2 regions of the Paenibacillus sp. PvR098 genome follow, and region 2 is predicted to be linked to the other one. Evidence: riboswitches for the same ligand, from Rfam matches in the RefSeq annotation. Region 2 holds a riboswitch; the other holds the start of a gene.
The links. Region 2 has a riboswitch for cyclic di-GMP ahead of JOE45_RS24055 (Spo0E family sporulation regulatory protein-aspartic acid phosphatase). Riboswitches for the same ligand answer to the same signal wherever they lie in the genome.
Positions count from the first base shown of each region.

Region 1: it holds a riboswitch for cyclic di-GMP, as region 2 does, so the genes downstream of both, JOE45_RS19175 (methyl-accepting chemotaxis protein) here and JOE45_RS24055 (Spo0E family sporulation regulatory protein-aspartic acid phosphatase) in region 2, are expected to answer to the same signal.

Region 1 covers NZ_JAFIBU010000001.1:3,876,340-3,897,361, forward strand. Annotated here, with positions in the region: gene bla (class A beta-lactamase) at 1-615, shown strand, start outside; gene JOE45_RS19150 (penicillin-binding transpeptidase domain-containing protein) at 704-2,725, shown strand; gene JOE45_RS19155 (BlaR1 family beta-lactam sensor/signal transducer) at 2,809-4,587, shown strand; gene blaI (penicillinase repressor BlaI) at 4,676-5,065, shown strand; gene JOE45_RS19165 (YebC/PmpR family DNA-binding transcriptional regulator) at 5,219-5,938, shown strand; gene JOE45_RS19170 (ATP-binding protein) at 6,389-8,035, opposite strand; cyclic di-GMP riboswitch class I at 8,445-8,528, shown strand; partial or broken gene JOE45_RS19175 (methyl-accepting chemotaxis protein) at 8,800-10,512, shown strand; gene JOE45_RS19180 (DJ-1/PfpI family protein) at 10,975-11,655, shown strand; gene glgX (glycogen debranching protein GlgX) at 11,940-14,039, shown strand; gene JOE45_RS19190 (AGE family epimerase/isomerase) at 14,053-15,873, shown strand; gene JOE45_RS19195 (aromatic ring-hydroxylating oxygenase subunit alpha) at 16,350-17,696, shown strand; gene JOE45_RS19200 (aromatic-ring-hydroxylating dioxygenase subunit beta) at 17,742-18,260, shown strand; gene JOE45_RS19205 (SDR family NAD(P)-dependent oxidoreductase) at 18,345-19,112, shown strand; gene JOE45_RS19210 (dihydrodiol dehydrogenase) at 19,215-19,421, shown strand; gene JOE45_RS19215 (cation:proton antiporter) at 19,696-20,913, shown strand; gene JOE45_RS19220 (cation:proton antiporter regulatory subunit) at 20,936-21,022, shown strand, end outside.
Region 2 covers NZ_JAFIBU010000001.1:609,579-620,172, forward strand. Annotated here, with positions in the region: gene JOE45_RS03040 (ZIP family metal transporter) at 1-233, shown strand, start outside; gene JOE45_RS03045 (MmcQ/YjbR family DNA-binding protein) at 248-625, shown strand; gene JOE45_RS03050 (ABC transporter substrate-binding protein) at 800-2,413, shown strand; gene JOE45_RS03055 (ABC transporter permease) at 2,450-3,427, shown strand; gene JOE45_RS03060 (ABC transporter permease) at 3,424-4,290, shown strand; gene JOE45_RS03065 (ABC transporter ATP-binding protein) at 4,336-5,265, shown strand; gene JOE45_RS03070 (ABC transporter ATP-binding protein) at 5,255-5,881, shown strand; cyclic di-GMP riboswitch class I at 6,157-6,245, shown strand; gene JOE45_RS24055 (Spo0E family sporulation regulatory protein-aspartic acid phosphatase) at 6,313-6,498, shown strand; gene JOE45_RS03080 (HD-GYP domain-containing protein) at 6,548-7,186, shown strand; gene JOE45_RS03085 (stalk domain-containing protein) at 7,314-8,957, shown strand; gene JOE45_RS03090 (cyclase family protein) at 9,085-9,606, shown strand; gene JOE45_RS03095 (sensor domain-containing diguanylate cyclase) at 9,736-10,594, opposite strand, start outside.

The sequences.
Region 1 (21,022 bases), 3.3 Mb from region 2:
ATCATCACCTATTCCAGTGATGAGTTGGTTACCTATTCGCCCATTACGGAAAAGCATGTATCGACTGGAATGACTCTAAGGGAAATAAGCGATGCTGCCGTTCGCTATAGCGATAATACGGCGGGAAATCTCTTGTTCAAGCGGCTAGGAGGTCCCGCCGGCTTCGAAGCGATTCTTAAGCAAATCGGCGATAATGTCACACAAGCGGACCGCTACGAAACCGAGCTGAACGAAGCCGCCCCTGGAGACGACCGTGATACAAGCACGCCAAGGGCTCTTGCCACCTCACTTCACGCTTTTACAGTCGGTGACGCGCTTCCGGCAAATAAACGTACGATCCTTACGGATTGGCTGCGAGGAAACACGACAGGAGACGAACTGATTCGCGCGGGTGTACCTGAGGGCTGGACGGTCGGAGATAAAACCGGCGCAGGGAATTATGGAACGCGAAACGACATTGGTATTGTTTGGCCTCAGAACGGCGATCCCATCGTCATTGCGATACTGTCAAGCCGCGATAAGAAGGATGCCGGCTATGACAACTCACTCATCGCACAGGCTTCCAAGGCTGCATTGGACGCTTTGATGCGAAACGCTAAGGACCCGTCACAATAATCACAATGAAAGGCTTGCAAATTGCTTATAAGGCAGTTAGCGAGCCTTTCATATGATTCCTTAATTATTGTTCAAAGGAGAGTGCCTTATGAAGAACGCTCGTTTTTTATTCTGCATGTTCCTATTCCTATGCGTTCTGACGGGCTGCAAAGAGAAGATTCAACCGGAAGATGTGTTTACAAGCTATATCGGGTATTGGCAGCATGGACAATATGAACAAATGTACGAACTGATCAAACCGGCCCAAGACATGATGACGAAGGATGAGTTCGTCACTCGCTATCATTCCATCTACGAAGGGATCGAAATGAGCAATCTTAGCGTTACCCCCGTTATTCATGCCGACGAAGCGGGAAAAGACGCATTGGACATCAAGACGTTCCCTTATCAACTTAAGATGGACACCGCGGCAGGACCGATCGCTATCGACGGTGCCATGCAAATCATTAGAAACAAAGAAACGAATCAGGAATGGAAAGTGGCATGGAAGGAATCCTTACTATTCCCGTCGATGGAAAAAGGAGATAAGGTGAACGTTCGTACGCTGAAGGCGGAAAGGGGGGACATCTATGACCGGTTTGGCCGGAAGCTTGCTGCAAACGGAAGCATCGAAGTGCTAGGGATCGTTCCGGGTCAGCTTGGGGATGCGAAGAAGGAAATAATCGCCAAGCTCGCGGAGAGGATTGCGGTTCCGGAATCGTTTATTCAGCAAAAACTCGCGGCTTCATGGGTCAAAGATGATGCTTTCGTACCCATCGTCAATGTGACGGGAGATCGGGGTAAACTTGATTTTAGCGATTTGCAGGGGGTAACCAAAAGAGAGAAAAGTGCAAGGATATACCCATACGGAGAAGCTGCCGCTCATTTGACCGGGTATATCCGACAAGTCACTTCCGAAGATATCGAAAAGCATCCGGAAAAACGGTTCGGTCCTACCGACGTTGTCGGGAAAGCGGGAATGGAGATGCTTTACGAGGATCGACTAAGGGGACGGGACGGTATCCAAATCACAATCGTCAAAGCGGAAGGACAGGTAAAAGAAACGCTTGCCAAGGTCGAGCCTGTGAACGGAGAGAATATCCATACGACGATCGATGCGCTGCTGCAGGATTCGATTTATCGATCGTTGAAGGCAGACGCGGGAACGGGGGCCGCCATTCACCCCCGGACGGGTGAGATTTTGGCGTTGGTCAGCAGTCCGGCTTACGATCCGAATCTTTTTATTCAAGGGTTATCTTCGGAACAATGGAATTTGTGGAACGAAGACCCCAAGAAGCCGCTTTTAAATCGATTTACAAAACTGTACGCACCGGGTTCCGTATTTAAACCGATCACTGCTTCTATCGGATTAAAGCTTGGGGTAAGCGCGGTCAATGAGATCAAGACCATCACTGGATTACGGTGGGCGAAAGATGAAAGCTGGGGCAGCTATTATGTGAAACGGGTAAGAGATGTTCCCGTCGAGAGCCTTACGGACGCTATCGTAAACTCAGACAATATATACTTGGCCCAAGAGGCAATCGAAATCGGTGTGGACAATTTCAGCAAGGAGGCCAAAAAATTCGGGTTTGGAAGGCCCTTGCCGATTTCGTACCCGTTTCCCCAAGCGAGTTTATCGAACAACGGTTTAACCAGTGAGATCCTGTTGGCCGATTCCTCCTACGGACAAGGAGAAGTCGCGATGAGTCCGCTGCACCTGGCCTTATCCTATACCCCATTTATCAATGGAGGGGAGCTGATAACGCCAGTACTGGAGCTTATGGAAGGCGAGGAGCCTCGGGGCAAACCATGGGGAGAGCCGGTTCTGGCTCCGGAAACGGCCACAGCGGTAAATCGCATGCTGCTTGAGGTTGTCGAAAATCCTAAGGGTACAGGACACGGATCGTATGTAAAAGGTCGTCGGATTGCGGGGAAAACCGGTACAGCGGAGTTAAAAAGAAGCAAAGAGGAGAAAGGTCAAGAAAACGGTTGGTTCGTGGCTTATGATGCGGAACGAACCGATATATTGATGGCGGTCATGATCGAAGATGTGCAGAATCGCGGCGGGAGCGCTTATGTCGTAAGAAAAACGGCACCTGTTCTCCGAGAGTACCTAGAGGGTCGGCATTGAGAAGTTAGTTTGATAAACCGATATAGAAATGCGATATTTTTAGTAGGTACCTTTGTAAAGGTTGAAGGAGGGAGACAGGCAGCATGTTTTTTTCGATGTTTGTGATAAGTATCGTCGTTTCTTTTTTTTCCACCGCTGGTATTATGCTGATTAAAGCAATCTTTCAAAAGCAGCTTACTGCAAAATGGCACTATAATTTATGGTTTTTATTGATGGTTGCATTAACGATTCCGTTGATCCCGAGTCATTTTTTTCAATTCGGAACGGTTTTTGCCGGCTTCGATGGGAGTCTATACAATGGAATAGGTTTTTCTGCAACCGGCTCAGGAACTCAAAACCCTGGAAATGCGAATGGGCTGCAGGAATTTACGATTTCCGTAAATCGTTCCGCTCCGGCATTTCTTCAGATCATTACACCCGCAGTTTGGTTTGCCGGGATGTTCGCCTTTGCTATGTTAACCATGCATTCTTGGCTCAAAATCAGGAATATGAAAAAGAGGTCCCGTCGCGTATCCAATCAAGAGGTTTTAGACTTATTAGAGCGGTGCAAACAACATCTGCATATGGATAGAGATTTGATCGTCTTGGAATCGCCGCTTGTAAAATCTCCGATGTTGGTTGGTTTGTTTAAGACGTATCTTGTGTTTCCAGTCCAATTCACCGAATGGCTTTCTCTAGACGAAATAAAATATATTTTTCTGCACGAATTGAATCACTTGAAACAAAAGGATAACATAACGAATTATGGGATCGTCGTGTTTCAACTCATCTATTGGTTCAACCCCCTTGTTTGGATCGCATTTAAAAAAATGAGATTGGATCGTGAAATCGCCTGCGATATCGCTGTGCTGCAATCATTGGACGACCATTGCCATGCCGAATACGGCCATACGATTATCAACTTTGCGGACAAAGCGTCACAGCCTATGAATTTCGCTTTGGCAAGTCAACTCGTCAGTCCAAAAAGCCAAATCAAAAAACGCATCGAAACGATTGCAAGATTTCAGGCTGAATCAAAGGGGTTGAAAATAAAAAGCCTCGCTGTTTTTTTGCTTGCGGGCGTCTTCGTTTCAAGTCAAATTCCGCTCGTTTCCGCGATGGCCCGCGATGACGATCAACGCTATTCCTTTACAGGCGAACGTACCGTTTACGAGGATCTAAGTTCCTATTTTTCCGGTTATGAAGGAGCTTTTGTATTGTACGATCTGCATGCCGATCAATATCGTATTTACAACGAACGGAAAAGCACATGGCGGGTTTCCCCGGATTCCACTTACAAAATGTATAGCGCTTTGATTGGTCTGGAGTCCAACGTCATTTCGGACAAAAATTCCAAAATCGAATGGAATGGCGATATGTATCCATATGAGGCATGGAACAAGGATCAAAATTTGTCTACGGCGATGAAGAACTCCGTAAATTGGTATTTCCAAGCTATGGAGAGCAGGATGGATCGGACGAAGCTGCAGGCATATATAAAACAATTAGGCTATGGGAATGCTGACATTTCCGGTGGAACGGAGCCGTTTTGGCTGGAATCTTCATTAAAAATTTCTCCGGTTGAACAGGTACAACTTTTGAAGGCATTGTATACAAACCAATTTGGATTCCAGGAGAAACATATCCAGACCGTGAAAGATGCGATAAAATTGGAAGAAAAGGATGGCGCGCATCTTTCCGGCAAGACAGGTACGGGCGCTGTCAATCATAAAAATATAAACGGATGGTTTATTGGGTATGTAGAGAACAATGGCAATACCTACTTCTTTGCAACGAACATTCAAAATGAAGATCACTCGAACGGGAGTAAGGCGGCGGAAATCACATTAAAAATTTTGAGGGATAAAGGCATATATTCATGACATCTTGGTGGATCCGCCGAACATTGCAACGGCAGATTTCCCAAGGTAGCATGTAAACTACACATGTAATTTATGAGGGGTGACGGGGATGTCCAAACAAGTGCCAGGAATTTCTGAAGCAGAATGGGAAGTCATGAATGTGCTTTGGGAAAAGGCTCCACAAACCGCTAACGAGGTCATCCACTCCTTGCAGGAAAAAACGGATTGGAAGCCTAAGACGATTCGTACTCTATTGGATCGTCTGGTCAAAAAAGAGGTAATCGGCGTCAAACAGGATCAAAGGGTTTATACCTTTATTCCTCTATACACGCAAAGCGAATGTCAACGCGCCGAGACACAATCTTTTCTTAAACGAATTTATGGCGGGACGATGAAATCGATGCTGGTTCAGTTTATCGAAGAACAATCTATGACCGAGGAGGAGATCAAAGAGCTGCGCTCCATTTTGCATGAGAAATCCGAAAAGCGTAAAACATGAGCAATAGACATTGAAAGTCAGTCAAGCTTCTTCGGAAGTTTGGCTGGCTTTTTCTTTTTTTGATATGGATGCGATACGATCATTAAAAGTACACATTGTTAAAGAAAATCAGTTATAATGGATAAAAAATAAAAACAAGAAAGCGGGAACAGCATGGGCCGTAAGTGGAACAATATTAAAGAGAAAAAAGCGTCAAAGGATGCCAATACCAGTCGTATTTATGCAAAGTTTGGGCTCGAAATCTATGTGGCTGCAAAGAAGGGCGAACCCGATCCAGAATCGAATCAAGCCTTGAGATTCGTACTGGAGCGAGCAAAAACGTACAATGTGCCGAGAGCGATCATTGACCGCGCGATTGAAAAGGCAAAAGGCAGCTCTGATGAAAACTATGAAGAACTTCGATATGAAGGCTTTGGACCGAATGGATCCATGGTCATTGTGGATGCTTTGACTAACAACGTCAACCGTACCGCTTCGTCTGTGCGTGCTGCATTTACCAAAAACGGTGGGAACATGGGAGTAAGCGGTTCGGTAAGCTATATGTTTGATGAAACGGCTGTCATTGGCGTAGCGGGTAAAACAGCTGATGAAGTAATGGAGATATTAGTGGAAGCCGATGTAGACGTACGCGATATTCTTGAGGAAGATGAAGATGTTGTCGTTTATGCTGAACCTGACGCATTCCATGCAGTACAAGAAGCATTCAAAAAGGTTGGCATAACGGATTATACAGTTGCAGAATTAACAATGCTTGCACAAAATTACGTAACACTTCCAGAAGGCACTGAGGCACAATTTGAAAAATTGATAGATGCATTAGAGGATCTGGAGGACGTTCAACAAGTATACCACAATGTGGATTTCGTTGAATAATCCGACAATTCTAACGTATCTTTATTAAAAGAAGTGGGGACTTAGCAGTTTTCGGTATCGACAACGGAAGCCAAACCTCAGGTGGTTGAGGCTGGCTTATTTCGTCGGGACAGTCGCTGCATGCGGCTTGATCTGTTAGTCGGGTATGATCTCTGTTCGAGTTTTAGTGGTGGAGACAATGGCTGCTTGGGGTCATGCTCAGCGATCCGTTGCGTGTATGATTTTGATTGAAAGGTATGCATAGAAAGAACTCACTCTGTACTATGAGATGTGGGTTCTTTTTTTTCCTGATCCGACTCCGAAACGAAATCCCGCTTTAACGATGGAAATCCGTTGTTATCTCGTTATCCCCATCCAGTCATGACTATTCACGTTCCATAATATCACCTGGCATCCAAGTGTCTGACATAATTTGGCAGGGTAAAGACAGACAGGGAGGGAGCTCTTATGTTAAGCCGTTATTCTATTTGAAATGGGCAGCCGTACTTCTGCGATCGTTCCGATTCCGACTTTACTGCGGAACGTGATGTTGCCGTTATGGTCTTTAATAATTTTTTTACAGACGGTCAGCCCTAGGCCTGTGCCCTTTTCTTTCAAAGTGAAAAACGGTTCCCCCAGCTTCGCAACGCGATCTTCCGGAATTCCGATTCCCTGATCTTCAACAGAAATTAATAGCGTTTCTTGATCTTCCTGCTTCGTTTTTATGAAAATTTGACCGCCCTCAGGCATTGCTTCAAGAGCATTCTTTAACAAGTTGATAAATACTTGTTTCAAATGGTTATCGACACACGTGATCAGGGGAAGCTTATCTTCGGCCCGAAAGGTTACCAACGTATTATGCAATAACGCTTGCGGGTGCATAAATGCAATGATTTGCTCTAAAAGCTCCTTGATATTGGTTTCCTTGACCATCTGGACTTGCGGTTTGCCTAAATAGAGCAGTTCGTTGGTGATGGTCTCAATCCGATCCAGTTCCTCATACATGATGTCTAAAAAAGAGGGCTTAAACGTTTCTTTCTTCATTAATTGAATGAACCCTTTCAGTGACGTTAAAGGATTGCGGATTTCATGGGCAATACCCGCCGCGAGCTCGCCAACCATGGATAGCTTCTCGGTTTCTCGTATGAGTTCTTCTGTTTGTTTTCGTTCCGTAACATCCCTGCTAATCACAACGACCTTATCTATTTCACCTTTGATGCCAAGCACCGGCATGTAATGGGATTCAATCCAAACCCAATGACCGCTTTCATGCAGGTATCGGCATTCCGCTCGGGCCGCTTTTTTCTCTATGACGAGTTCCGTCCAAAGTTGAATCAGCTGAGGATAATCTTCTGGGTGTATCATTTCTTTGATCCCTTTTCCTATAAATTGTTCTGTTCTTAAACCGATGACCGGCAGATAAGAGGGAGAAAGATACACTGCGTTTCCCTCCACGCTCAGAACAGCAATTAAGTCCGAGGAATTTTCCGCAATCAACCGATAATTGGCCTCGCTGTGTTCTAACCTTTCTTTTGATTGGCGAAGTTCTTCCATAACTTTGTAAGATTGCCTAAGGGATTCTATAAAATGATAGGAGAAAATCGAACCCAAAATAAAAGCAACCGCAAAGTGTAAAAGTTCAGGATCAAACAAACTGGAGTAAGCTCCGAGGTACCATAAATAAGCATAAACTTCTATCATGACCGCTAAGGTGATCGTGTACCATTGCTTAGATCTTGGGATTTGTGACTTCATAATAATTTGAGTGATGGTTATCGTGCACATGAGACTCATTAGAAAAGCTACCGGAGAAGAATCGGTAAACATGAGAATACGAAATATAAAAAGCAGCAGGGAGGAAACCAGCGTAGGGATCCAACCCCCATAAAATAAAGCGAGAACAACGACGATTTGCCGCAGATCTGCAACATTGCCGTTGAGCGCCTTGCCAATATACATTAAACAAACGCCGATGACCCCGTAAAAAAAACCGATGATCAGTTTATCTGAGAGCGGAGAAAACCAATTCAAAGGCTTTCTGCGATTGGTAATATACCGTGAAATGAGAAAAAGGGAAGAAAGAAGCAAACTTATATAAATAATTAATTGTAGAACCACACTATTACCCTCCTAATGGTGTATGACAAAATGATGTATGAGCAACGGTAGAAAATTTAATATTTTTCCGATTTGAGATGTTGATAGCTTAGCTGTGTTGTGTATTTATTATATTACAGTATGAACAAGGACAAAATACCTAAAAATAAAGCCTACCCGCTCGAATTGGTATTGCGGCATACGCATAAAGCAATGTGAGCCCTAATGTCATAGTGGAATCAATAAAAAATATGTCTGTATTTTCCTGCTACGAGCCTTACTATGGACGGATAAGGAGAAAATGCCGGAAAGTGTTCATATGTATGTGATGTCGGGGATTTAATCATTCGTTCCTGAATTGCTACTTGATATTAGTAACACCAGCATGTTACTATGAGTTAGTCAATTTGTCGAAAATTGTCATTTTACCAATTGAAAAAGGCAAACCTGTCGAAAGGCAGGGACGCAAAGCCACGGGTCTAAAGTTTCATGCTATGGCAGCCGGGCCGTCAATGGGGGAAAAAGAGACTGCCCCGTTTTTTATAATGGGGACAGTTTCTTTTTTTATTAGGTATCAAAATCAGGGAGGTAATGCCGAGCGCGCTTAACGGAACTTCTGGAAACAAAGGTAGTATACAGTGTACAACTCAGAGGGGGAACACACAAGCATGTTGAAAATGAGCATTAAGTACCGACTAATGATCGCGTTTCTAGTGATTTTAATTTTGCCATGCAGCGCCATCGGATGGTCTTCATATCAGAATGCAAAGAGCCAGATTACCGAGCAAATTGAGCAAAATGCAAGCATCAGCGTTGATTTTACGAACAATCAAATTAAGGATATTATGGCCTCAAGCTTATCAAATATCGATTATTTGGGGAAAAATCTTAATGCTGATTTATCGGCTCCGGAGATCCGAAAAGTATTTGAAACATTTTTGGAGATAAACGCTGAATTTGAAAATGTACATTTTGCAACGCATAACCGTGCAATGTATACATTGCCTGAATTAAAGCTGGCCGCAGACTTTGATCCTTCCAAACGGCCGTGGTTTATTAAGGCCATGGAAAGTAAGGGGAAAGCTGTCGTTAATGATGCCATCGCCTCCGCGGACGGGTCAGGTAATGTAGTGGTAATCCAATCGAAAACATCCGATGATGGTTCTGGGATTGTGGGCGCGACATTGAAGCTATCAAAAATGGCTGAACAAGTGAAAAACATCAAGGTAGGCCAAAAGGGCTATGTCATTATTATGGACAAAGACCAAAAAATCATTATCCATCCGACGGAAAAACCAGGCTCCAAAAGCGAATCCGAATCGACCGCAAAGTTTTACGAGAAAGCCTCTGGAACGGTTGACGTTAATTTTAATGGTGAGCAGAAGAAGGCGGTATTCGTAACTAATCCGGACACCGGATGGAAAATTATTGGAATTGTTGATGTTTCGGAGATCACGGAAGCGACCCGAGGCATTTTCCTTACGACCATCGCAGTTATTGCTGTAGCTATGGCACTTGGAATCTTGCTCGTATTCTGGATTGTCCGTTCCATAACTACGCCTCTAAGAGAATTAATGAATTCGACTGAAGAAATCGCAGACGGAAATCTGACCGAGGAAATCGTAATTCGTTCCAACGATGAATTAGGGCAGCTATCTGTCTCCGTTAACCAGATGGTACATAAATTACGAGGTTTAATCGGGGGAGTGATAGATTCCTCTGAAAGAGTCACTGCCGCATCGGAACAAATTTCTGCAACGACGCAAGAGATTGCCGGCGGAAACGCATCACAGGCAGAAGCCGCGCAGAACATGCAGGAGCTGTTCAACGAATTGTCCGTGGCAATCAATTCCGTTGCAGAAAGCGCAGAGGAAGCGGCTGAAATGGCTTCTAAAACGACAGGCATCGCGCATGAAGGCGGAGATATAGTCAAAAAATCCATAACCGGCATGACCCAGGTCAGCTCGCAAATGACACGACTTGAGGAAGACTCCAATAAAATCGGGGATATTATCGAAGTCATTGACGACATCGCGGAGCAAACCAATCTGCTCGCCCTTAACGCAGCCATCGAAGCCGCACGCGCCGGAGAACAAGGCAGAGGATTTGCAGTGGTCGCGGATGAGGTTAGAAAGCTCGCCGAACGCAGTGGTGATGCAACCAAGCAAATTACAGCTATTATTAAAGGGATGCAGGAAAACACTCGTAAGAGTGTAATGGCTGTTTCTGAAGGCGTGAATCATTCCGAAGAGACAGGGAAAGCCTTTGAAAGAATTATTGAAATGATTAACGAAACGGAACGTAAAGTAGGCGAAATTGCGGTTGCGTGTGAAGAGCAGGCTGCCCAGTCCAACGAGGTGATGCATTCGATTGAAAACATCTCATCCGCAACTGAGCAGGCGGCTGCGGCATCAGAGGAAACGGCGGCGACTGCACAATCACTCTCGCAGCTTGCCGAAGGCTTGAATGAGTCTGTATCTATCTTCAAAATTAAATAAATAACATTGCGTATGGTTATTCCGCCATTGAACGCATATAGTTATCACCGCTTCCTATTGCCATAGTAGGGTTCCTCCTTGGTGACTTTAGCAATTACCAAGGAGGAATCCTATTTTTTGTTGTAAAGAGCTAGCGATAAGAGATTTCAAAGAAAAGTTGGTAAGTGGACTAAAATTAAATAGAAGTAAAAAAGGAGACCTCAGCCGGGTCTCTTTTTTCTTGGCTTACATTTCGGATGTTCCCTTGTATAAGAGGAAGGTAAATGGAAGTCCTGCTTCGTGAGTATCTAGGTCGTACCGTCGAAATCATATACGCCTTGACCGTGAAAACAAAATCATATGAATTCTAAATTATTTTTTAGGAGAAAAGCGTGATAATCACCGTCTCAGCTAAATAGAATACATACTGTTTGGTTAATATTTCCAACACGAAATAAATTGAAGAGAAGGGATGTAAAGCAAATGGCGGACGATATCCATTATGGGAGAATACCTGCTCAAGGAAAGACCAAGGGGAAGATCGGGGTGTTGGTCGAGTCCCATTATGATGAGACCGAGTTTCGGGCGTTTAATGAATATTTTCCTAAGAACGGTTATTCAGTCGATTATATCAGCCATTTGTGGGGGAAAGAATATCTGGACTTTGTGGGCAACGATGGTACAAGCTGTGTCAGGGTGGACGTGGAGGTATCCGACATCCGTACGGAGGATTACTGCGGTATTGTGCTGATCGGTGGTTACGCTATGGACCGGCTGAGATATGAGGCGAATCCGAAGCAAGGTCAGCTCAATCAAGCGCCGGCGGTTCAATTTCTGAGGGCGGCGGTTGAAGCATTGAACCGGGGACAGGTGAAAATCGGAACCATTTGCCACAGCCTCTGGCTCTTCTGTGCAGATCCGCAGCTGCTTGCCGGCCGAAAAGTGACCTGTGCGCATAATGTCATATCGGATGTACAAAATGCAGGGGCAGAGGTTGTTTTCGAGGGAGATCAGACCCAAGAGCTGGTCATTGACGGTAATTTAATCACCGGGAAGCATCCAGAAGTAGTTGAAACCTTTGTCCGTGTATTTTTAGAAGAAATAGAGAAAGCCGTGAACCGTAATCCACTTCCGGAGGAATGTCATCAAGAAAAGAGTCAATGACTACCTCGGCCTAACCGCAGATTACTCCAGGCGGGGTCGGGTATCCAACCCGCTGCCGGCCAGAATGATCGAAGACGGTATACAGTTTGCCGGGTTGAAGAATGCGGTACTTCCGCCGGTCAATGCGTCCTACGTTCGAGCAGATCGAACGGGAAAACAAAGAGTGGTGGCCGACCCACTGCGAAGCGCTTAGACAGGGGCGGGCGGATATTTTAACCGCTGATAATCGGGAGGACTTAGGCCGCAAACTCGTGTTTATGTCCAACAATGAGGTGAAACATTAGATGGCGTTCACAATTGATACGTATGTTGGAAGCTTATCGGTATACGCAGGAAGACCTCACCCGCTAGGGGCTACCCCGGATCAGAACGGCGTCAATTTTTCTTTGTTTTCCAGTCATGCCACTAGCGTAGAGCTTCTCTTATTCGAAGGCCCCCAGTCCGTCGAACCGTTCTTAACGGTTCCTTTCTATCCTATTGAAAACAAAACCTTTCATTTCTGGCATCTCTATATAAAAGGCGCAAAGCCCGGGATGTATTACGCTTATCGGGTGGACGGTCCTTTTGATCCGAAGCAGGGTCAGCGCTTCAATAAAAACAAAGTATTGATAGACCCTTATGCCAAAGGCAACAGCAACGTGCTGTGGAACCGGGTCGATGCATGCACGCCGGAGGATAACCTGACGACCTCCATGCGCAGCGCGATCATCGATGTTGCGGATTATGATTGGGAAGGCGATAAGCCCATCAACCGCCCGATGAGCGAAACGGTCATTTATGAAATGCATCCAGGCGGGTTTACAAAATCCCCTACTTCAGAGGTAGACCATCCGGGTTCATTTCGGGGCATTATTGAGAAAATCCCTTATTTAAAAGACCTGGGCATTACGGCAGTAGAACTGATGCCCGTGTTCGAATTCGACGACAAAGAAGTGTTACGAATGTCTCCGGAAAATGGGGAAATTCTTATGAATTATTGGGGTTACAGCACGGTCAGTTATTTTGCTCCGCACCGGGCCTACTGCGTGGATTCGGAAGCCACCGAGCACATCAACGAGTTCCGCGATATGGTGAAGGCGCTGCATAAGGCAGGAATAGAAGTCATCCTGGATGTTGTCTTTAACCATACGAATGAGGGCAATCATATGGGGCCCACGCTTAATTTTAAGGGACTGGACAACAGCACCTATTATTATCTAAGCGAGAACAAGGAATTTTATATGGATTATTCCGGCTGTGGCAATACCGTCAACTGCAATCACCCGATCGTGGAGAAGATGATCGTCGAGTGTCTGGAATTTTGGGTGCAGGAAATGCACGTTGACGGCTTCCGCTTTGATGAGGGCTCGATCATGACTCGGGGAGAAGACGGACGGCCCATGGTGCATCCTCCCGTTGTGTGGCATATTGAGCTTTCGGAGACGCTGTCCGATACGAAAATCATTGCAGAAGCTTGGGATGCGGCGGGTCTATATCAAATCGGGCATTTCCCAGGGTACCGCTGGGCGGAATGGAACGGCAGGTTCCGCGACGACATCCGCCGGTTCGCCAAAGGGGACCCCGGCATCGTTGGGGAAGCTGCCTCGCGAATCGCAGGGAGTGCGGATATTTATCAATCGAGCGGGCATCTACCGATTAACAGCATCAACTTTATTACTTGCCACGACGGCTTTACATTAAATGATTTGGTTTCCTATAACGGGAAGCATAATGAAGCCAACGGCGAGTGGAACCAAGACGGTATTAATGACAATCTGAGCTGGAACTGCGGATACGAAGGGGAGACCAACGACCGGGAAATTGAAGGTCTCCGCAACCGACAGGTTAAAAACATGGCATCATTCCTCTTGCTATCTCAGGGGGTTCCGATGATCTTGGCAGGGGATGAAATCAGAAGAACGCAGCACGGAAATAATAATGCTTATTGCCAGGATAACGAAATCAGCTGGTTTGATTGGCGTCTTACGGAAAAGAACCAGGACATCTACCGTTTCTTTAAGGAAATGATCGCCTTCCGCAAAAGGCATCCCGTACTGCATCGGAGAAGATTTTTCAACGGTGAATTGAATGACCGGGGGCTGCAGGACATGATGTGGCACGGATGTAAATTGTTCAGTCCAGGATGGAACGATCCGGAGTCTAGGGTGCTTTCCTTTACCTTGGGCGGACTGAATCATGATACCGATATTCACGTCATTCTTAATATGGATTACCGAGATCTTGATTTTGAACTTCCATCTATAAGCAATCGTTCATGGTATCGGGTGGCGGACACGTCGCTGGCGGCCCCCCAGGATATCGTTTCCGACGGCCAGGAAGTACAGTTTAACGGGTCAGTCTATCCGGCAGCAGGCAGAAGTGTTGCTGTTTTCATGTCCAAATAGATGGAGGAATCGAATGAATAACTTGAACTTTACTTTTTCGGATCTGGTTGCGGGCTATGTTACCTCGACAGATTGGAGTGCAAATAAATTTAAGCTTAAGACCACGGACGGCAGGGAATACGAAATTGAGCTGACTTCAACAACGTACGGGGAATTGGTGCGTAATTTCGGTGAGCCGTATTTGGATCGTACCGGCCAGATGCAGGAGCTCATCCAAGCAGGCAGCTACCTGTTTGCCTACGGCGTCTTCTATCCGGAAAGCGGGAGCACGCGTCTGGAAGCGAAGCATCTGGTCTTCAATGGAAAGCAAGGGTCGGAATTCCGCTTTGAGGAGCGTGACTGGTGGGTTCAGCAGCTGCAAAATTTAGCGGACTTTTATTTGCGCTCCCAATTTGAAGGCGGGGAAATCAATTACCGTAATTACCGGACGGCATTGACGCTTGAAGGAAAGAAGATCAATAACACGAACCGACAGGAAACGGATACGATCTCGCGCCTGGTGTACGGCTTTGCTTCGGCCTATATGCTGACCGGGGATGAACGGTTTTTGGAGGCGGCAGAGAAGGGAACCGAGTATTTGCGGGATCATATGCGCAATGTGGATACGCGGGAGAATATTGTTTATTGGTACCATGGGATTGATGTGAACGGCTATGACGATAAGAAAATTTTGGCCTCTGAGTTCGGTGACGATTATCATGCCATCCCGATGTATGAGCAAATTTATGCGCTCGCCGGTCCTACACAGACGTTTCGTATCACAGGAGACAGCCGTATATTAGATGACATTGAGAAGACCATCCACTTGTTTGAAAAATTTTTTCTCGATAAGGAAAAAGGCGGCTATTTCTCTCACATTGACCCGGTTACCTTCAATCCGCGCAGCGAGTCGCTGGATAAAAACCGTGCCCGTAAAAACTGGAACTCTGTCGGCGACCATGCTCCCGCTTATTTGATCAACCTCTGCCTTGCACTGAACGACGACAAGTTCAAAGAAATGCTCGCCTATACCGCAGATATGATTCAGCAGCATTTTCCCGATTATGAGAACAGTCCTTTCGTGAATGAGCGCTTTCACGAGGATTGGAGCCACGATCAGGAATGGAGCTGGCAGCAAAACAGGGCAGTAGTAGGACATAACTTGAAAATTGCCTGGAACCTGCTTCGGATCCATCATGTTCATCCGAACGGCGATTATGTCACTTTTGCAGAGCAAATCGCTCAAATCATGCCGAAGGTAGGAGCGGATCTGCAGCGTGGCGGCTGGTACGATGTCATGGAGCGCAGCCTTTCAGAAGGGCAGGAGAAGCATCGTTTCGTTTGGCACGACCGGAAAGCGTGGTGGCAGCAGGAGCAGGCGATTTTGGCTTATTTAATCATGGCGGGGTCTTTGGGCAATAGCGAATATTTAAAGCTGGCCCGTGAATCTTCCTCCTTCTATAATGCCTGGTTCCTCGATCACGATGCGGGAGGCGTATACTTCAACGTCCTGGCGAACGGTTTGCCGTATTTGCTCGGGAATGAACGGCAAAAAGGGTCTCATTCGATGAGTGGTTATCATTCCTTCGAGTTAGCCTATCTGGCGTCGGTCTATACCAATCTGCTGATCACTAAACAGCCGATGGATTTCTACTTTAAACCCAAACCGGGTGCATTCCGGGATCAAGTGCTGAGGGTTCAACCGGATTATCTGCCTCCGGGAAGTATTGCCATATCAGCTGTCTGGATTGACGGAGAGTCTTACATGGATTACGACGCCGAAGCATTGACCGTCAAGCTGCCTGATCTGAAGAAACCAGTTTCCGTTAAGGTCAGGATTGAGCCGAAAAAATAATAGTCATGAGGGGATGAGGAACTTTCCTTCCTCATCCCCTATCCGGCTGCATGTTAAGTTGTGGAGAAGGCGGATTCGGTGTTCTTACCAAACGAGCCGATGATGAAACAGCTGTTGAAAGAACTGTATTAGCTGAGTGCTATCGCAGCAGACTTGCCAGGCTTATTCTCGGAGTGGTTCCCATAAATGTAGCTTTTGAACGATGCCAAATCGCTAGGCGGTTTGTTTTTTCTCTTTGCCGACGACGGATCTTCTTTTTGGACTTTTTGGGTTTAGGCTCTGTAATAATACGCTTGTAATTTCATTATGTATATTTTTTTTGTAAGCGCATACACTATTTTGAGAAACAGTGAACCTTGGGATTAAAAGTTCGCCGGTCAGATCAGGAGTTTATTGGTTCCTTTGTTCTACTTTCTTTCTTTTGTGGCTACACAGAACGTAGAATGCGTTGACGAAGAGAAGGGAGAGATGATCAAGTGGCGATTCAAAAGAATGTGGGCGAAGATGTTTGTTTATCGGACGGGACAAAGGTAAGAGATTTGTTGGATTTGGATGAAGGGTATATTTCAGCACGAGCCATCGGTGATCCTGAAATTCATCAGATGGAAATTGAAAAGATTTTTTCTAAAGTCTGGATTCCAGTTGCTCATGAATCTGAGATACCAAATAAAGGCGATTATGTTTTAAGGTATATTGGAAATGAAGAGGTAATTGTTTCACGTTCAGAGAGCAATGTTATCAACGTCGTACTAAACGCATGTACTCATAGAGGATCTCCTGTATGCCGCTCGGAAATGGGGAATTCTTCTCATTTTCGATGTCCTTACCATGGGTTTACGTTTAAACAGAATGGAGACCTCATCGGAGTTCCGGCACATAAAGAGGCTTTCGGCGATGCCTTTGATAAAAGCCAATACAGTCTGGTAAAGGCGAGAGCTGCCACATATGCAGGGATTATTTTTGGTACCTTTAATGATTCAGCTCCTCCGTTAGAAGAGCAGCTCGGAAGCTTGAAGTGGTACCTGGATATGATGCTAAGTCATACCAATGGGGGAATGGAAGTAATCGGAGTGCCGCAGCGTTGGACCGTGAAATCTAACTGGAAACTAGGAGCCGACAACTTTGTTGGGGATGCTTACCATACATTTATGACCCACCAATCGGCGGTCCAATTAAAACTTGTTCCGAGTGGCGATCCGAAGTTTGCGTTTTACGGGGTTCATGTTTCTTGTGAGAATGGAAATGGTCTTGGACTGATCGGTGGTCCCCCCGAATATGAAATTCCGCCTTTTTACGGTGTTCCCCAAGATATCGTCGAACAGATTGAACAGAAATTAACACCTGAACATCAAAAAGCGTTTAGACGACTTGCTTATATCCATGGGAACATTTATCCGAACATGTCGTTTGGATACTTCTCTTGGGCAACAGAAGATGGAAAAAACCCGGGTTCATATTTGACATTAAGACAGTGGGTTCCGAAAGGACCACATGAAATGGAAGTCTTTTCATGGGTCCTTGTCGAAAAAGAAGCGCCCGATTGGTGGAAAGAGCTTGCAAGAGAGACGTATGTCCGAACATTTGGTTCGAGTGGCATGCTGGAACAAGATGACACAGAAATGTGGAAAAATATTACTCGGGCTACGAAGGGATATATAGCATCATCGAAATTAAAATTTATTTATCGTATGGGGATTGATCGAAAACCCGAACAAGGTGATTGGCCGGGTCCTGGAACGGTATATCAGGGGGATTATAGCGAGGCAAACCAATTGAACATTTGGCGCCAATGGCAGAAATTATTGACAGAGAACAGTGAATGAGCAATGAGATACTAAATTCCAAAAAAATGCAGAGGAGGAGAGTACATGCTTTCGACTAACATTAGAATTGGAAATCCTATTTATTTTGAAATCCTTGAATTTTTGCAAAGTGAAGCAGAAGTACTGGACAGTGGGGAATTTAGGAAATGGTTAGACATGTTAGATCAAGAGATGCATTACGTGATGCCTGTAAGGACGAATCGCGAGCGAATACGCGGAGAAGGCTTTATTGGAGATATGTATCACTTTGAGGAGAACTATGCTTCCATGAAAAAACGTATTGAGCGGGTTGAGACGGAATTTGCTTGGGCAGAAGATCCGCCTTCTCGCACAAGAAGGTTTATCAGTAATGTTCGTGTCGAGCAAACGGCTGAACATGAATTTAAGGTAAAGAGTTACCTTCTTCTAACCCGTAGTCGAGGCAACGAACCTGATTATAATCTTGTTACCTGTGTCCGTAACGATATCCTGACGCGTACAGGGCAAGAGTTTAAATTAAAAACAAGAGAAATACTGATCGATCAGACGACACTGGGGATGGACAATCTAGCAGTTTTTTTCTAAGAAAAGCATATGAGCACTATAAATTCGCTGCCATTGTTCAGCAGTGTTTCAAGAATTAAATAACCTACTGGGAGGAATCCGAAGTTGACAAAGCGCTTAGAAAATAAAGTCGCGTTTATTACTGGGGCAGCGGGAGGTATGGGGCGAGCAGCGGCAGTTGTTTTTGCCCGTGAAGGAGCGAAAGTGGCAGTAATCGATTTGGATGCAAGAAAAATCGAAGAAACCGCTAGCCTGGTAAACGACGCTGGTGGAGAAGCCATCGCTATTCAATGCGACGTTATCAATGAAGATCAAGTGAAGGAAGCAATTCAGAAGACGATTGATACTTTTGGGAAGTTAACTACGGTTTATAACAATGCAGGGATTGCTCATAAGAACTTTATGATTCCTGTAGAAGAAATAAGTGCGGAAGAATGGGATAAGATCCAAAACGTAAACACTAAAGGTATGTTCCTTGTGGTGAAGCATAGTATTCCTGAACTTATACGAGCTGGCGGTGGAACTATTATCAATAAAGCATCTACTGCTGCCTTAATCAACAGCCCGGGCGGTCCTTCCTATTCGGCTTCAAAGGGGGCCATTATTTCGTTTACCCGTCAAGTCGCTGCATCGTATGCGAAAAAAGGAATCCGTGTCAATGTCATTGCTCCAGGGTATGTGATTACGCCGATGACAAAGGAAATGGAAGAAATTTTACCTGAGTTAGACAAAGTGGCTTCCGATGCAACCCCCCTTGGTCGAGGAGCACAGCCGGAAGAAATTGCGAATATTGCTCTCTTTTTGGCATCTGACGAATCTTCGTTCATCACAGGATCAGTTATTGTCGCCGATGGAGGATTGACGATCATTTAAAACGGGCCGTTTATCAATGAGATTGTTGACTATGAGTATAAGGATTGGAATGCTGCTTTATCAACAAAAATTCAAATATAAAATATAGCAAGGGTGAGGAAAATGCCAGCCGACCCACAAATTATCATCGGTAATGAGTTTACCCAAGTGATTATTAAAAAGATATATACAAGATATGGGGAGAGGTTAGAAATTACTTCGCCAAAGTTAAATCTTTCGATTCTACTTGATCCTCTGGCCCTTGAAAGTTTGACCTGGCAGGAACCTGAAGTGTTTACGGAATTTTTAGCTAAGCCATTCGGTAAATAATTAGGGTTATAATAAAAGGAGTTAATTATGGAGTGTTAACAAATATCCGTGTCCTTTGGAGATATCTATATTTCTCCAAAGGGCACGTTTTCTATTATTAAATAAAGCATTTTTTAACGGGCAGTCTCGATATGAGGAAGTAGTTCAAAATGCCAAAATTACAAGTGATGCCCCAAAAAACCGCTATATAAAGCACATTAGGTTGTTTGCTTATGTATGTTCATGTATACTACAAGGGGTAGTCTCTAGAAAAATAGGGGGGGATACATATTGTATGGATCATATGATATTTGAGGTTGGAACCGCATTGATATTAGTTGCGATTGTTTCTGTAATTGCTGGAAAACTAAAGTTCTCCATCATTCCTTTTTTAATTATACTCGGAATGTTAGTCGGTCCGCATGCACCAACAATCGGTATATTTGACTTCACATTTGTAGAGAGTCAAGGAGTTATTTCATTTCTTGGACGAATCGGGGTTCTCTTTCTTCTATTTTATATAGGACTGGAATTCTCTGTTTCAAAATTGGTCAAATCCGGTCGCAACATTGTATTTGGAGGAACAGTATACGTTCTATTGAATTTTTCAATTGGATTAGGCTATGGGTTTCTGGTCAATTTCCCGTTGTATGAAACTTTAATCATCGCTGGTATGCTGTCTGTATCCTCCACTGCGATCGTGGCTAAAGTTCTGGTTGATCTCAGACGTACCGGGAACTCTGAAACAGAGTTAATTTTGGGCATGATTTTGTTCGACGACCTTTTTCTTGCCGTATTCCTATCGGTCATGTCAGGTCTGCTTCTTGGAGGCGCTACATCCATCGGAGGAATCCTTCTTTCCGTAGGGATGTCTATGGGGTATATGCTTTTGTTCTTCGTTATTGCCAGAAAAGGAACTCCTATACTAAACAAGTTGTTAAATATCTCCTCAAATGAGATATTTATTATTGTCGTGTTTTCTGCGTTGTTTTTCATTGCCGGATTCTCAGAAACCTTACATGTAGCGGAAGCTATTGGCGCATTATTATTCGGCCTTGCTTTATCTGAAACTGAGCATAGTAAGAGGATTGAACATCTTGTTGTTCCATTCCGGGATTTCTTCGGTGCCGTGTTCTTCTTTAGTTTTGGTTTAGGTATTGATCCTCTAACCCTTGGAGATGCTGCCTGGATCGCTATCGGAGCGGTATTGCTTACCATCTTGGCAAATATGATAGCCGGAATGATGGCTGGCCGAAAGGCAGGGCTGTCCCATAAGGCATCTACGAATATCGGGCTTACCATTATGGCGCGTGGAGAATTTACGATTATTGTAGCTAACTTAGGTATAGCCGCAGGGCTAATGCCGCTGCTTAAGCCGTTTTCCGCTCTTTATGTCTTAGTCTTGGCCATTGTTGGACCTCTGTTGGCGAAAGAGTCGAAGCATATTTATAATGGCTTAAATAAAATATTCAAGTGGAACAAATCACAGGAAAAACTTAAAAATGTGGGATAATTTGAACGGAGGATGTTGATAAATGAGTACGATTCGAGAATCCGATCTGCCGGGTATCGGAAAAAAGTTTCAGGTGGAAACAAGATCAGGAGATAAAATAGTTATTGTC
Region 2 (10,594 bases):
CACTTTTTACGGGGATGCTGGAGTTTGCAAGCTGCATCATCGGGTTCTATTTGACTGCATATGTAACCGGACTTATTCCGTACGGCCTTGCATTTGCAGGTGGCGCTATGCTATTTATCGTATATAAGGAGCTCATACCGGAGAGCCACGGTCACGGCTATGAGAGAATGGCGACCTTCTCTTTCATCATCGGGCTGCTGGTGATGATCGTGTTGACGGAAATCTTGGGGTAACGGAGGAATACTCTATGGAACATGACAAAAGGGTGAAATCCGGCAAAGGATTGGACGTTCTTGAGCGTGTCAGGGAAACGTGTGCTTGTATGCTAGAGGTAGAAGAGAAGGTAGATTCGTTCGGCCATAGTTCGTTTCGGGTGAACAACAAGCCTTTTGTCATGATAGGGGAGAATGACCATGAAGGGTCCATTGCGATCAAGACGGATCACGCTTCACAGGAAATTCTTCTGCAGCAAGGCCGCTATTACAAAACGCCCTATATCGGGCAGCACGGCTGGGTTTCGCTGCGCCTTACGGAAGTGCTCGACTGGGCGGAGCTGAATGATCTCATCGTTGAAGCTTATTTGCGTATTGCTCCGAAGCGGCTTGCGCGGAGGCTCAAGGAATGAACGGCTTTCTGTTGTTGGCCAACCATAGTTTTGTTGTTCGCAATACACTGCCCGAACTCAATTCAGGCAGTGTATTTTTTTATGCATTGGATAGGTGACGAGAAGAAATCACTGTGCTACAATATCTATTATTCGTGCTACGAAAATAGGATAATTAGATTTGGAGTGGAGAGAGTGAAGCGGCAATCCTTTCGCGTTATTTTGGTTTTAGTCGCAGCAATTGTCTTGATTGGCCTTGTTGCAGGCTGTTCATCAGATGCGAACCCGAGTTCAGAAGCTTCAGAAGCAATTAAAGAAGAGCTCATGATGGCCATCGGATCTGAACCGGAGACAGGCTTTGATCCGACCACCGGATGGGGGCGTTACGGCGCGCCGATTTTCCAGAGCACACTATTAAAGCGGGATCATGAGCTGAGCATCGTGAATGACCTTGCAACCGGTTACGAAATCACCAGCAGCGGAACGGTATGGACCGTTAAGCTCCGTAATGATGCAAAGTTCTCTGATGGCAAGCCGTTAACTGCCGCAGATGTGAAGTATACCTTCGAAACCGCGGCGCAGAGCGGCTCCGTGGTCGACCTGACCAACATGGAAAGCGTGGAAGCCACCGAAGAATTCACCGTAAAATTCACTTTGAAGGAAGCGCAATCGACTTTCGTATATAGCTTAGTCACAACAGGAATTGTTCCGAAGCACGCGCACGGTCCGAATTATGCGGCCAATCCGATCGGATCGGGACCTTATCGGCTCGTGCAATGGGACAAAGGGCAGCAGCTGATTGTTGAGGCAAATCCTGAATATTACGGAGCTAAGCCTTTCTTTAAGAAGCTGATATTTTTATTTTTGAACGAGGATGCGGCCTTTGCTGCAGCTAAGGCCGGTAAGGTAGATATATCTTACATACCTTCTGCTTTCAGCAAACAGACGGTAGAAGGTATGCGCCTTGAAGCTGTGCGCACTGTCGATAACCGGGGAATCGCATTCCCCACAGTTCCTTCCGGAAATAAAACAAAAGACGGATATCCAATAGGTAACGATGTGACTGCAGATATTGCCATTCGCCAAGCGATCAATAGAGCTATCGATCGCGAAGCCCTTGTCAAAGGCGTATTGGAGGGACATGGTACACCGGCTTTTACCGTCAATGACGGCCTTCCATGGTGGAATTCAAAAAGCATCATTAAGGACGCTGATTTAGACGGAGCCCGAAGCATCTTGGCAGACGCCGGTTGGAAGGACTCTAATGGTGACGGTATTGTGGAAAAGGGGGCCTTGAAGGCAGAGTTCACTCTTGTTTATCCGGCCAGTGATGTGACGCGACAATCTCTTGCGATCGCCGTGGCGGATCATATGAAAGCAATTGGAATCTCAATTAAGGTCGAAGGCAAGAGCTGGGACGATATCAGAACCATGATGCATTCCAATGCCGTGCTTTTCGGCTGGGGGAGTCACGATCCGGTCGAGATGTATAATCTGTACAACAGCAAGTATATGGGGAAGGATCTTTTCAACCCCGGATATTACAGCAACCCTACGGTCGACAAATATATGACTCAAGCTATGAAGGCAACCAGCAAGGAAGAAGCGATGGAGTACTGGAAGAAAGCTCAGTGGGACGGAACAACAGGTGTAAGCGCCTTGGGGGATGCTCCATGGGCATGGCTTGTGAATATCGATCATCTGTATTTAGTCAAAGACGGTCTTGATATCGGAAAACAGAGAATTCATCCTCATGGTCATGGCTGGCCGGTGACAGACAACATCGAAGAGTGGAAATGGTTGAAATAGAGTGAGAACGGAGCCTTATACCCCATGATACGGAGCATGATCAGATTTATATGGATGAAAAGCCTACGGCTTGTATTTCTGCTAGTGGCTATCAGTTTCATTTCATTCTTGCTTCTAAGCCACTCTCCTATTGATCCGGTTCAAGCTTATATTGGTGCTGATATGATGCGCGTGAGCCCGGAGCAGCGGGAACAAATCGCCGAGTATTGGGGACTGAATCAGCCATTGCTCGAGCGTTATCTTCATTGGGGAGCTGCAGTACTGCAAGGGGATTTGGGTACCTCCATGATGTATCGCCTTCCTGTGGTGGAAGTGATTGGAGAACGGTTTGCGAACTCCATTGCATTGATGGGAGTCTCATGGGTATTATCGGGACTTATCGGATTTACCGCGGGTGTCATAGCTGCGATGAACAAAGATACCTGGGTGGATAAGCTGATCAAATGGTATTGCTACACGCTGGCATCCACACCAGCCTTTTGGTTGGGTTTGGTGCTGCTCATTGTTTTTGCGGTATGGCTCGGCTGGTTTCCGGTAGGCTTGGGCGTTCCGGCGGGTACACTGACCGAGAACGTAACCTGGGGAGACCGGATATATCATATGGTGCTGCCTGCATTGACGTTGAGCATCATCGGAATCGCCTCTATAGCCCTGCATACGAGGCAGAAGCTGCTCGATGTGCTATCGAGCGACTATATTTTGTTTGCGAGAGCCCGCGGTGAGCGTGGATTGAAGCTGTTTTGGAGACACGGACTCCGCGGGGTGGCTCTGCCGGCGGTGACGCTGCAGTTTACAGCCTTCAGCGAGCTGTTTGGAGGGGCCGTTCTGGCGGAGCAAGTATTTTCATATCCAGGATTGGGTCAGGCTACAGTGGAGGCGGGTTTGCGGGGCGATGTCCCGCTTTTGCTTGGAATCGTTCTGTTCAGCGCGGTATTCGTCTTTTCCGGTAACACCGCGGCGGATTTGATATACCGTGCGGTAGATCCAAGGATCAGGGAGGGACGTTCCGTATGAGTAGTTTGTTCGTCCCTGAACGCAATAACAAGCGTTTTACATCCAAATTCAATCACAGACAGCGGGCGTTGCTCATGGCTGCTGCATCTGCTGCTTTAATCGTGGGGACATGGCTCACTGGGCTGTTGTTGGATGATGTGAGTTTATCCACTAATCTCGAAATGCGTAATTTAATCCCGTCTCTTTCGCATCCTTTCGGTACAGATTGGCTGGGTAGAGATATGTTCACACGCACACTAAAGGGTTTAAACTTAAGTATTCAGGTGGGTATGATGGCTGCTGCCGTGAGTGTAAGCATCGCGGTCATTCTAGGAATGCTCGCCGCAACTATGGGTAAAACAGTCGATCGAATCATCGGTTGGTTGATCGACTTGTTTTTGAGCGTGCCGCATCTAGTTACACTTATATTAATCAGCTTTGTACTAGGCGGAGGTGTCAGAGGGGTTGTCATCGGGATTGCTTTGACTCATTGGCCGAGTCTGGCGCGTGTGATCCGTGCAGAGGTGCTGCAGCTGCGTTCGTCTGAGTTCATCCAAATCTCGCGTAGAATGGGCAAGTCGCGCTGGTGGGTCGCCGTTAGGCATATGATGCCCCATCTGATTCCCCAGATGATGGTAGGCTTGCTGCTCGTGTTCCCACATGCGATTCTTCATGAAGCCGCTATTTCTTTTTTAGGTATGGGATTGTCTCCTCATCAACCCGCTATCGGTATTATCCTATCCGAGTCGATGCGATATTTATCTACCGGCCTTTGGTGGTTGGCGTTTTTTCCAGGCCTCTGCTTGCTGCTTGTAGTACGTTCCTTCGACACGGCAGGAGAAAATATACGTTTGCTGTTGGACTCGCATCGGTCTAATGAGTAACTGTATGAGGCCATTAGGCGAACAAAAAGGGAGGTTCATGCGGGAATGACTGTTCTTTTGGAAGTGAATGATTTGAGCATCTCGTTCCTGCAGTATATCCAAGGTTTCCGGCAAAGCAAGCTAAGCGTGGTGCATGGGTTGAATGTTACTGTGAATGCAGGAGAGATCGTTGCATTGGTGGGCTCAAGCGGCGCGGGTAAAAGCTTGCTGGCCCATGCTATATTGGGAATTCTTCCCGACAATGCGGAGATATCGGGTAAGATTCGTTATGAAGGAGAGGAGCTCACGTCTGCCAGGCAAGCAGCGCTAAGGGGTCGTGAGATCGCTCTTGTACCGCAATCGGTCAATTATCTCGATCCGCTGATGCGTGTTGGAGCTCAGGTCCGAACCAAGCGTGGAGATACGAAGGATGCGGTCAAGCAACAGCGGAACGTTTTTGAGCGATATGGGCTTTCCCCCAAAGTGGAGCAGATGTACCCTTTTGAATTGTCCGGAGGGATGGCTCGACGTGTGCTGGTCTCCACAGCGGCCGTCAGCGGGGCAAGATTAGTCATTGCGGATGAACCAACCCCCGGCCTCGACGCAGCCATCGTTCGAGAAGCGCTCGGCTTCTTCAAAGAGCTGGCCGACCAAGGGTGCGGAGTGCTGTTCATTACTCACGATGTAGAAGCCGCGCTTCAAATCGCTCATAAAGTGGCGATCATCTATGCCGGAACGACCGTTGAGACGGCTCGTCCTGAGGACTTCTGCGGCAGCGGGGAATGGCTGCGCCACCCATACAGCAAGGCACTGTGGAGAGCGCTACCGCAAAACGGGTTTGTGTCGTTTCCCGGCTCCCAGCCTCATCCGAACGAGCTGCCGCCGGGCTGCAGGTTTGCCCCGCGCTGTCAGATGGCCACTGCTGAATGCATGCATTCTTTACCTGACATGCGTGAGCTGAACGGAGGATTGGTGAGGTGCATTCATGCTACTTGAAGGACGAAATCTTGGTTTTCATTACGAAGGGGCTCCTTGGATTTTTAGAAATCTGGATCTCGTGATCCGGCCGCGTGAAGTGGTAGGACTTGTCGGGCCGAGCGGCTGTGGGAAATCCACGTTGTCTCGCATTCTGGCAGGCTATGAAAAGCTGACCGAGGGAACGGTACTGCTCGATGGCGCTCCTGCGCCCACGAAGGGTTATCATCCGGTTCAGCTGATATTTCAGCATCCGGAGAAGGCAGTCAATCCGCGTTGGCGCATGCGGGCGATCCTTAAGGAGAGTTGGGAGCCCGATGAAGACCTTCTTGCCTCCTTAGGGATTATGGAGGAATGGCTTAACCGTCGACCCAGCGAGCTTTCCGGTGGCGAGCTCCAACGATTCTGCATCGCCCGTGCGCTTGGTCCGATGACCCGTTTCCTGATTGCCGATGAGATCACCACGATGCTTGATGCTATTACTCAAGCCCAAATATGGCATGCTGTGCTGGAAATAGCCGAGAAGCGGGGCATGGGTGTACTTGTGATCAGTCATGATAAGCATCTGATTCACCGGCTCTGCAGCAGAGTAATGGAGTGGGACTTCTTCAAGGAATCATCAAGGGTTCCGCAATGAAGCTGATGGTAGTGAATTTTAGTTCCAAGGTTTAATAAAATGCATCAACGGCGAATTTATATCGCGGCTGGTGCATTTTATTATGCATGAATGCCTAGTGCGACATCATAAAATCTAGTTCTGAAGCAAGGAAAATTATAGTAAAAATGTGGGAAATGTGTTAGAATGTAAGCACAGATTGTCGAAACTGCTTTTTTATACACTATCCATGTCGAAAGTCTTACATTATTCATCTGATTCACACACAAAAAACCAACATTTTACATAAAATGATGGTCCGATAAAGGCACAGCCATTGAAAAGTGGTGTCGCAAAGCTATAGGGGCTACCGTGTGGAAACACACCATGCCAGCCAGCCGCCGGAATGAGGTCGGAAAAGCCCTTCATTCGGAGGGCTTTTTTTTTACAACTTGTGCGGGAGGTGAGAGGACATGTACGGGGTCTTCAATGAAAAGCGTCTCCAACACTTATCGGAAGAAATTGAGACGATCCGGACTCGAATGCATGGGATTTTCAACATCAAACATAGTCTATCTGACCCGGAAGTTAATGCAATAAGCAAAGAATTGGATTGCGCTATTATTAGGTACCAGGAATACACTAAGCGGCTTATGTAAAATGAGTAGAGAGGCAAGAGAGAGCTTGTAACCGGAAAGGATGATGTCGATGATCGGTAATCAGGCGGTGAATGGACTTACACAATTATTAGTAAAAGATATAGCGACCTATGAGCACAGCATCAGGATAGGGAAAATGGCTAAATTGATGGCTGCTTATCTGAATTACGATGAACAGCAGACCCAAAAATTAATTGCAGGCTGCTGTTTACACGATATGGGCAAGGTACACATCCATGAATCCATTCTTAAAAAGAAATCCTCACTGACACAGGAAGAGTGGAAATTTATGAAGCGCCATGCTTTTTTTGGTGTTCAGATGGCCATTATGGAAGGAATTACAGATCAAGACATCATAGATACCATACATTATCATCATGAGCGTTGGGACGGTACGGGTTACCCGACAGGGTTGCAAGGAACCGATATTCCGTTGTATGCTCGCATTTGCTCCATATTGGATGCTTTCGATAGTATGATTTCGGATCTTCCATATAAAAAGGGCATGTCCATTCAACATGCTCGTGAAGAGCTTATTCGGCAGAGTTATTCACAATTTGACGGTCGTTATGTCCAGGTGTTTCTCACGATACAAGATATCATATTGGCTTATATTCAAAGGGATTCTGTCCATTCTGCTTCTTATTTTGCTAGATCAGTATATCATCCGGAAATCATGCAGCAGTGAAATATGTCATCGATATTGATAGGTGGCTTTTTTTGATTTTGCAGAAGGAAAACCGGGGGAGGGTAATGAAATAATAATAGAGCGGACTGAGAGAAACCGAGCAACTATGATTGGAGGGGAATTATAATTGAATAGGGTAATCGTGTCCAAAACGTGGAAGATCTTACTTGCCTTCTGGATTACGATGGCTATGCTGGCCATTCCGGCGCCACGGGCGGAGGCTTCATCCTTTTCTTATATGTCGTATCCTAAAGGAACGGTTGGTATTTCCAAACCGGACATCGGATTTGAACTTAGTAACCGGAACGAACTGCAGGTGAATACGTTTCGTATGAAGCTGGATCAAGATCTTGTTTCGGGAACATGGGATAACGAATCGATGAGCTTTATTTATACACCGACTACTGCTTTACAGCCTGGAGAGCATTCGGTTGAAGTGGAGCTGCAATTCTCAGGCTACGAAGCAGTCAAGTTGAATTGGAAGTTTAAGGTAGCGGACAACCCTGTAAGCGAGATTCCTTCTGAGTTCACGGAGAACCATCGGCTAGGTCTGAAAGCGATCAATGATTATCGAATACTGTACGGGTTAAAGCCTTTAAAGCTTAACGGCAGTTTGACGTTGGCAGCTAAAAATCATGCGCAGTATTTGTTTGCGAACCGAGTGGCACAGACGATCTCACCAGTCTCGTTACACGATGAGAAGAAAGGCTTGCCAGGGTTTACAGGGGCTACACCTTCCGATCGCGCAAGATATGCCGGATATTCCTTTGGCGTCGGGGAGGATGTTTCCTTCTATACCGGAACGCTCGTGGAGTCTGTCGATGCGTTGTTTGACGCGCCGTATCACCGCAAGCCCTTCTTAATGCCTCATGTTACGGAGGCAGGAATTGAAATGGTCGGGGATTATGTCGTCATCATGTTTGGCTACGGGGAAGAAACCGAGCTGCAGATGACTGTATCTCCGGCTCCAGGAGATCCTTATGTTCCACTGGATTTTGACGGTTATGAAACTCCGGATCCGATTCGCATGCACCCAGCAAGAGAATATCCAGTCGGTTATCCGCTCATGGCTCTTGTTTCGGGAAGCGATATCGAAAAGGTGCAGCTGCTCGAATCCACTCTGAAGGATGAATCGGGACAACCGGTAAAGCTGCTGCTTAACAGTCCGAGTAACGACAATCAATTGAAAAACAGCGTGATCCTGATTCCGGCCGAGCCACTGAAGCCGGACATGCTGTATTCCGCTTATGTGAGGCTGAATGTAACCGAGAACGGCCTTTCTAGAACAATTCAGAAAGCTTGGGATTTTCACACGGAGCCGGTTTCTGGCATTGGAAAGCAAAAACTACACAAGGACGTTGCGGCCTATGTCAGGTTGACGAAGCAACAAGGCGGCATCAATCATGTGGTTACTTTCAAGCTGGATGATGATGATTATACGCTGGATGATGTATCGTATCTACTGAAGAGGCAGCCGTTTATTCTGGAAGGGACGTCCTATTTATGGGTGAGAGACTTGGCCGATGCTCTAGGAGCTTCCGTCACTTGGGATGACAGCCGCAAAGCCGCGATCTACACCAAGAACGGCCGAGAAATCACTTTCTTTACGGGACGTAACGTATATTCTATTAATGGGAAGGAATATACGACCGACTCACCGGCCCGATTGGAGGAGGAGCTCACAATGATCCCGGTTCGTTTACTTTCAGAAGTATTGGGAGCTCATGTAGAATACATGCAGGAAACGCGGAGCGTTAAGATCATGTATTGACACTCCTAGCTTAAGCTGTGTTTTGTCCCACGGGTAAGGCACAGCAAAATAAAGCACAGCTGATCAAGATCGTAGATGCAGTTAGGTTAAATTAAGACTAACGAGGGTCACATCTGGAGGTTACACCATGAGGGTTATTGATTTATCGGAGCCAATATTTCATAGAATGCCTGTTTATCCAGGCGATCCGGAAGTGAAAGTTGAAGTGATCCATTCCTACGAGAAGCAATCATGGGAGCTGCGTCAATTGACTTTGGGAACGCATACCGGTACTCATGTAGATGCTTTTTCGCATATGCATAGGCAGGGTAAAGCCATCGATGAGATTCCTATTGAACGTTTTTTCGGGACGTCACAAGTTGTAAGTTTATTCTCGGAATGGCCGGTGAATAAAGGATTATTTTTTAAAGAAGAAATCGGGATGGAGTGGTTTGAACGCATCCATCAATCAAGCCCGACTTTTGTAGGAGGGAAGATCACGGAGGATTTGGAAAGGGCACTTCTTGGCATTGGAATCATAACTTATACCAACTTGGTTCATTTGGAATTGCTGCCATTAGGCAAAGACTTCATGTTTTATGGCTTTCCTCTTCACATTAAGCAGGGCGATGGGTCTCCTGTGAGAGCCGTTGCTGTACTTGATACATAACAGAGCACAATGTCGACCATAGAATAAACGCCCAAAAAGGAATCCCATGGTTAGCGCAGGGATTCCTTTTTGGCCGGAAAGCCGTCGGTTATATGAGAAAGTTATCCTCGCTTACAGCTTAGTCATTGTTCACACGATACAAATCATGTTCCGTCCGTTATTTTTTGCTGAATACAGCGCTTTATCGGTTTCTTCCATCATATCTTGCATGTTGAAATCGGATGATTTGGTAATGATACCCATGGATACGGTTACAGTTAGAGTTAAATCCCCCACAGGAATTTGTAAATCTTGTATCGCGGAATGAACTCTTCTCGCGACGCTCAATGCTTCTGCTTCATCTGTTTCCGGTAAGAGTATGGCGAACTCTTCTCCGCCGATCCTAGCGCAAATATCCGTTTCTCTTGTGTTTTCAAGCACGGTATCTGCTATTTTGATCAATACTTCATCTCCAACAAAATGGCCGTGACGATCGTTTATATTTTTGAAGCGGTCGATGTCCAAAATGATAAAAGAAATGGGATGATGATATCGACTGGCTCTAGCCATTTCTTCTATAAATTTCTTTTCCAAATATCTGCGGTTGTGAAGAGAGGTTAGAGTATCTGATATCGCTAACTCGATTAATTTTTCTTCCATGATTTTACGTTCTGTAATATTGATGTGAGAAATCGTAGCACCCTTAATTTCCGATTTGACAAGAAGAGGAGTCACATTCATCAAGAACCATCTTTTCTCATACGCGGAATCACAGGGGTACTCATAAGTAAAGTTCGGCTTGTTCCCAAAGAGAACGGAGAGGATTCCTTCGAGCACTTCTCTGTTTTCTCCACAATAATCAAAATAATTGGCACCGATACCGCAAGCGGCCAAATCACCGCCATTATTGGAGGCAAACGAAATCCACGACTCATTGACAAAAATAATCGTTCCTTTTGTATCGATCAAAGCAATCTGGTCTATCAGTGAGTTCACAATAGCAAGACTC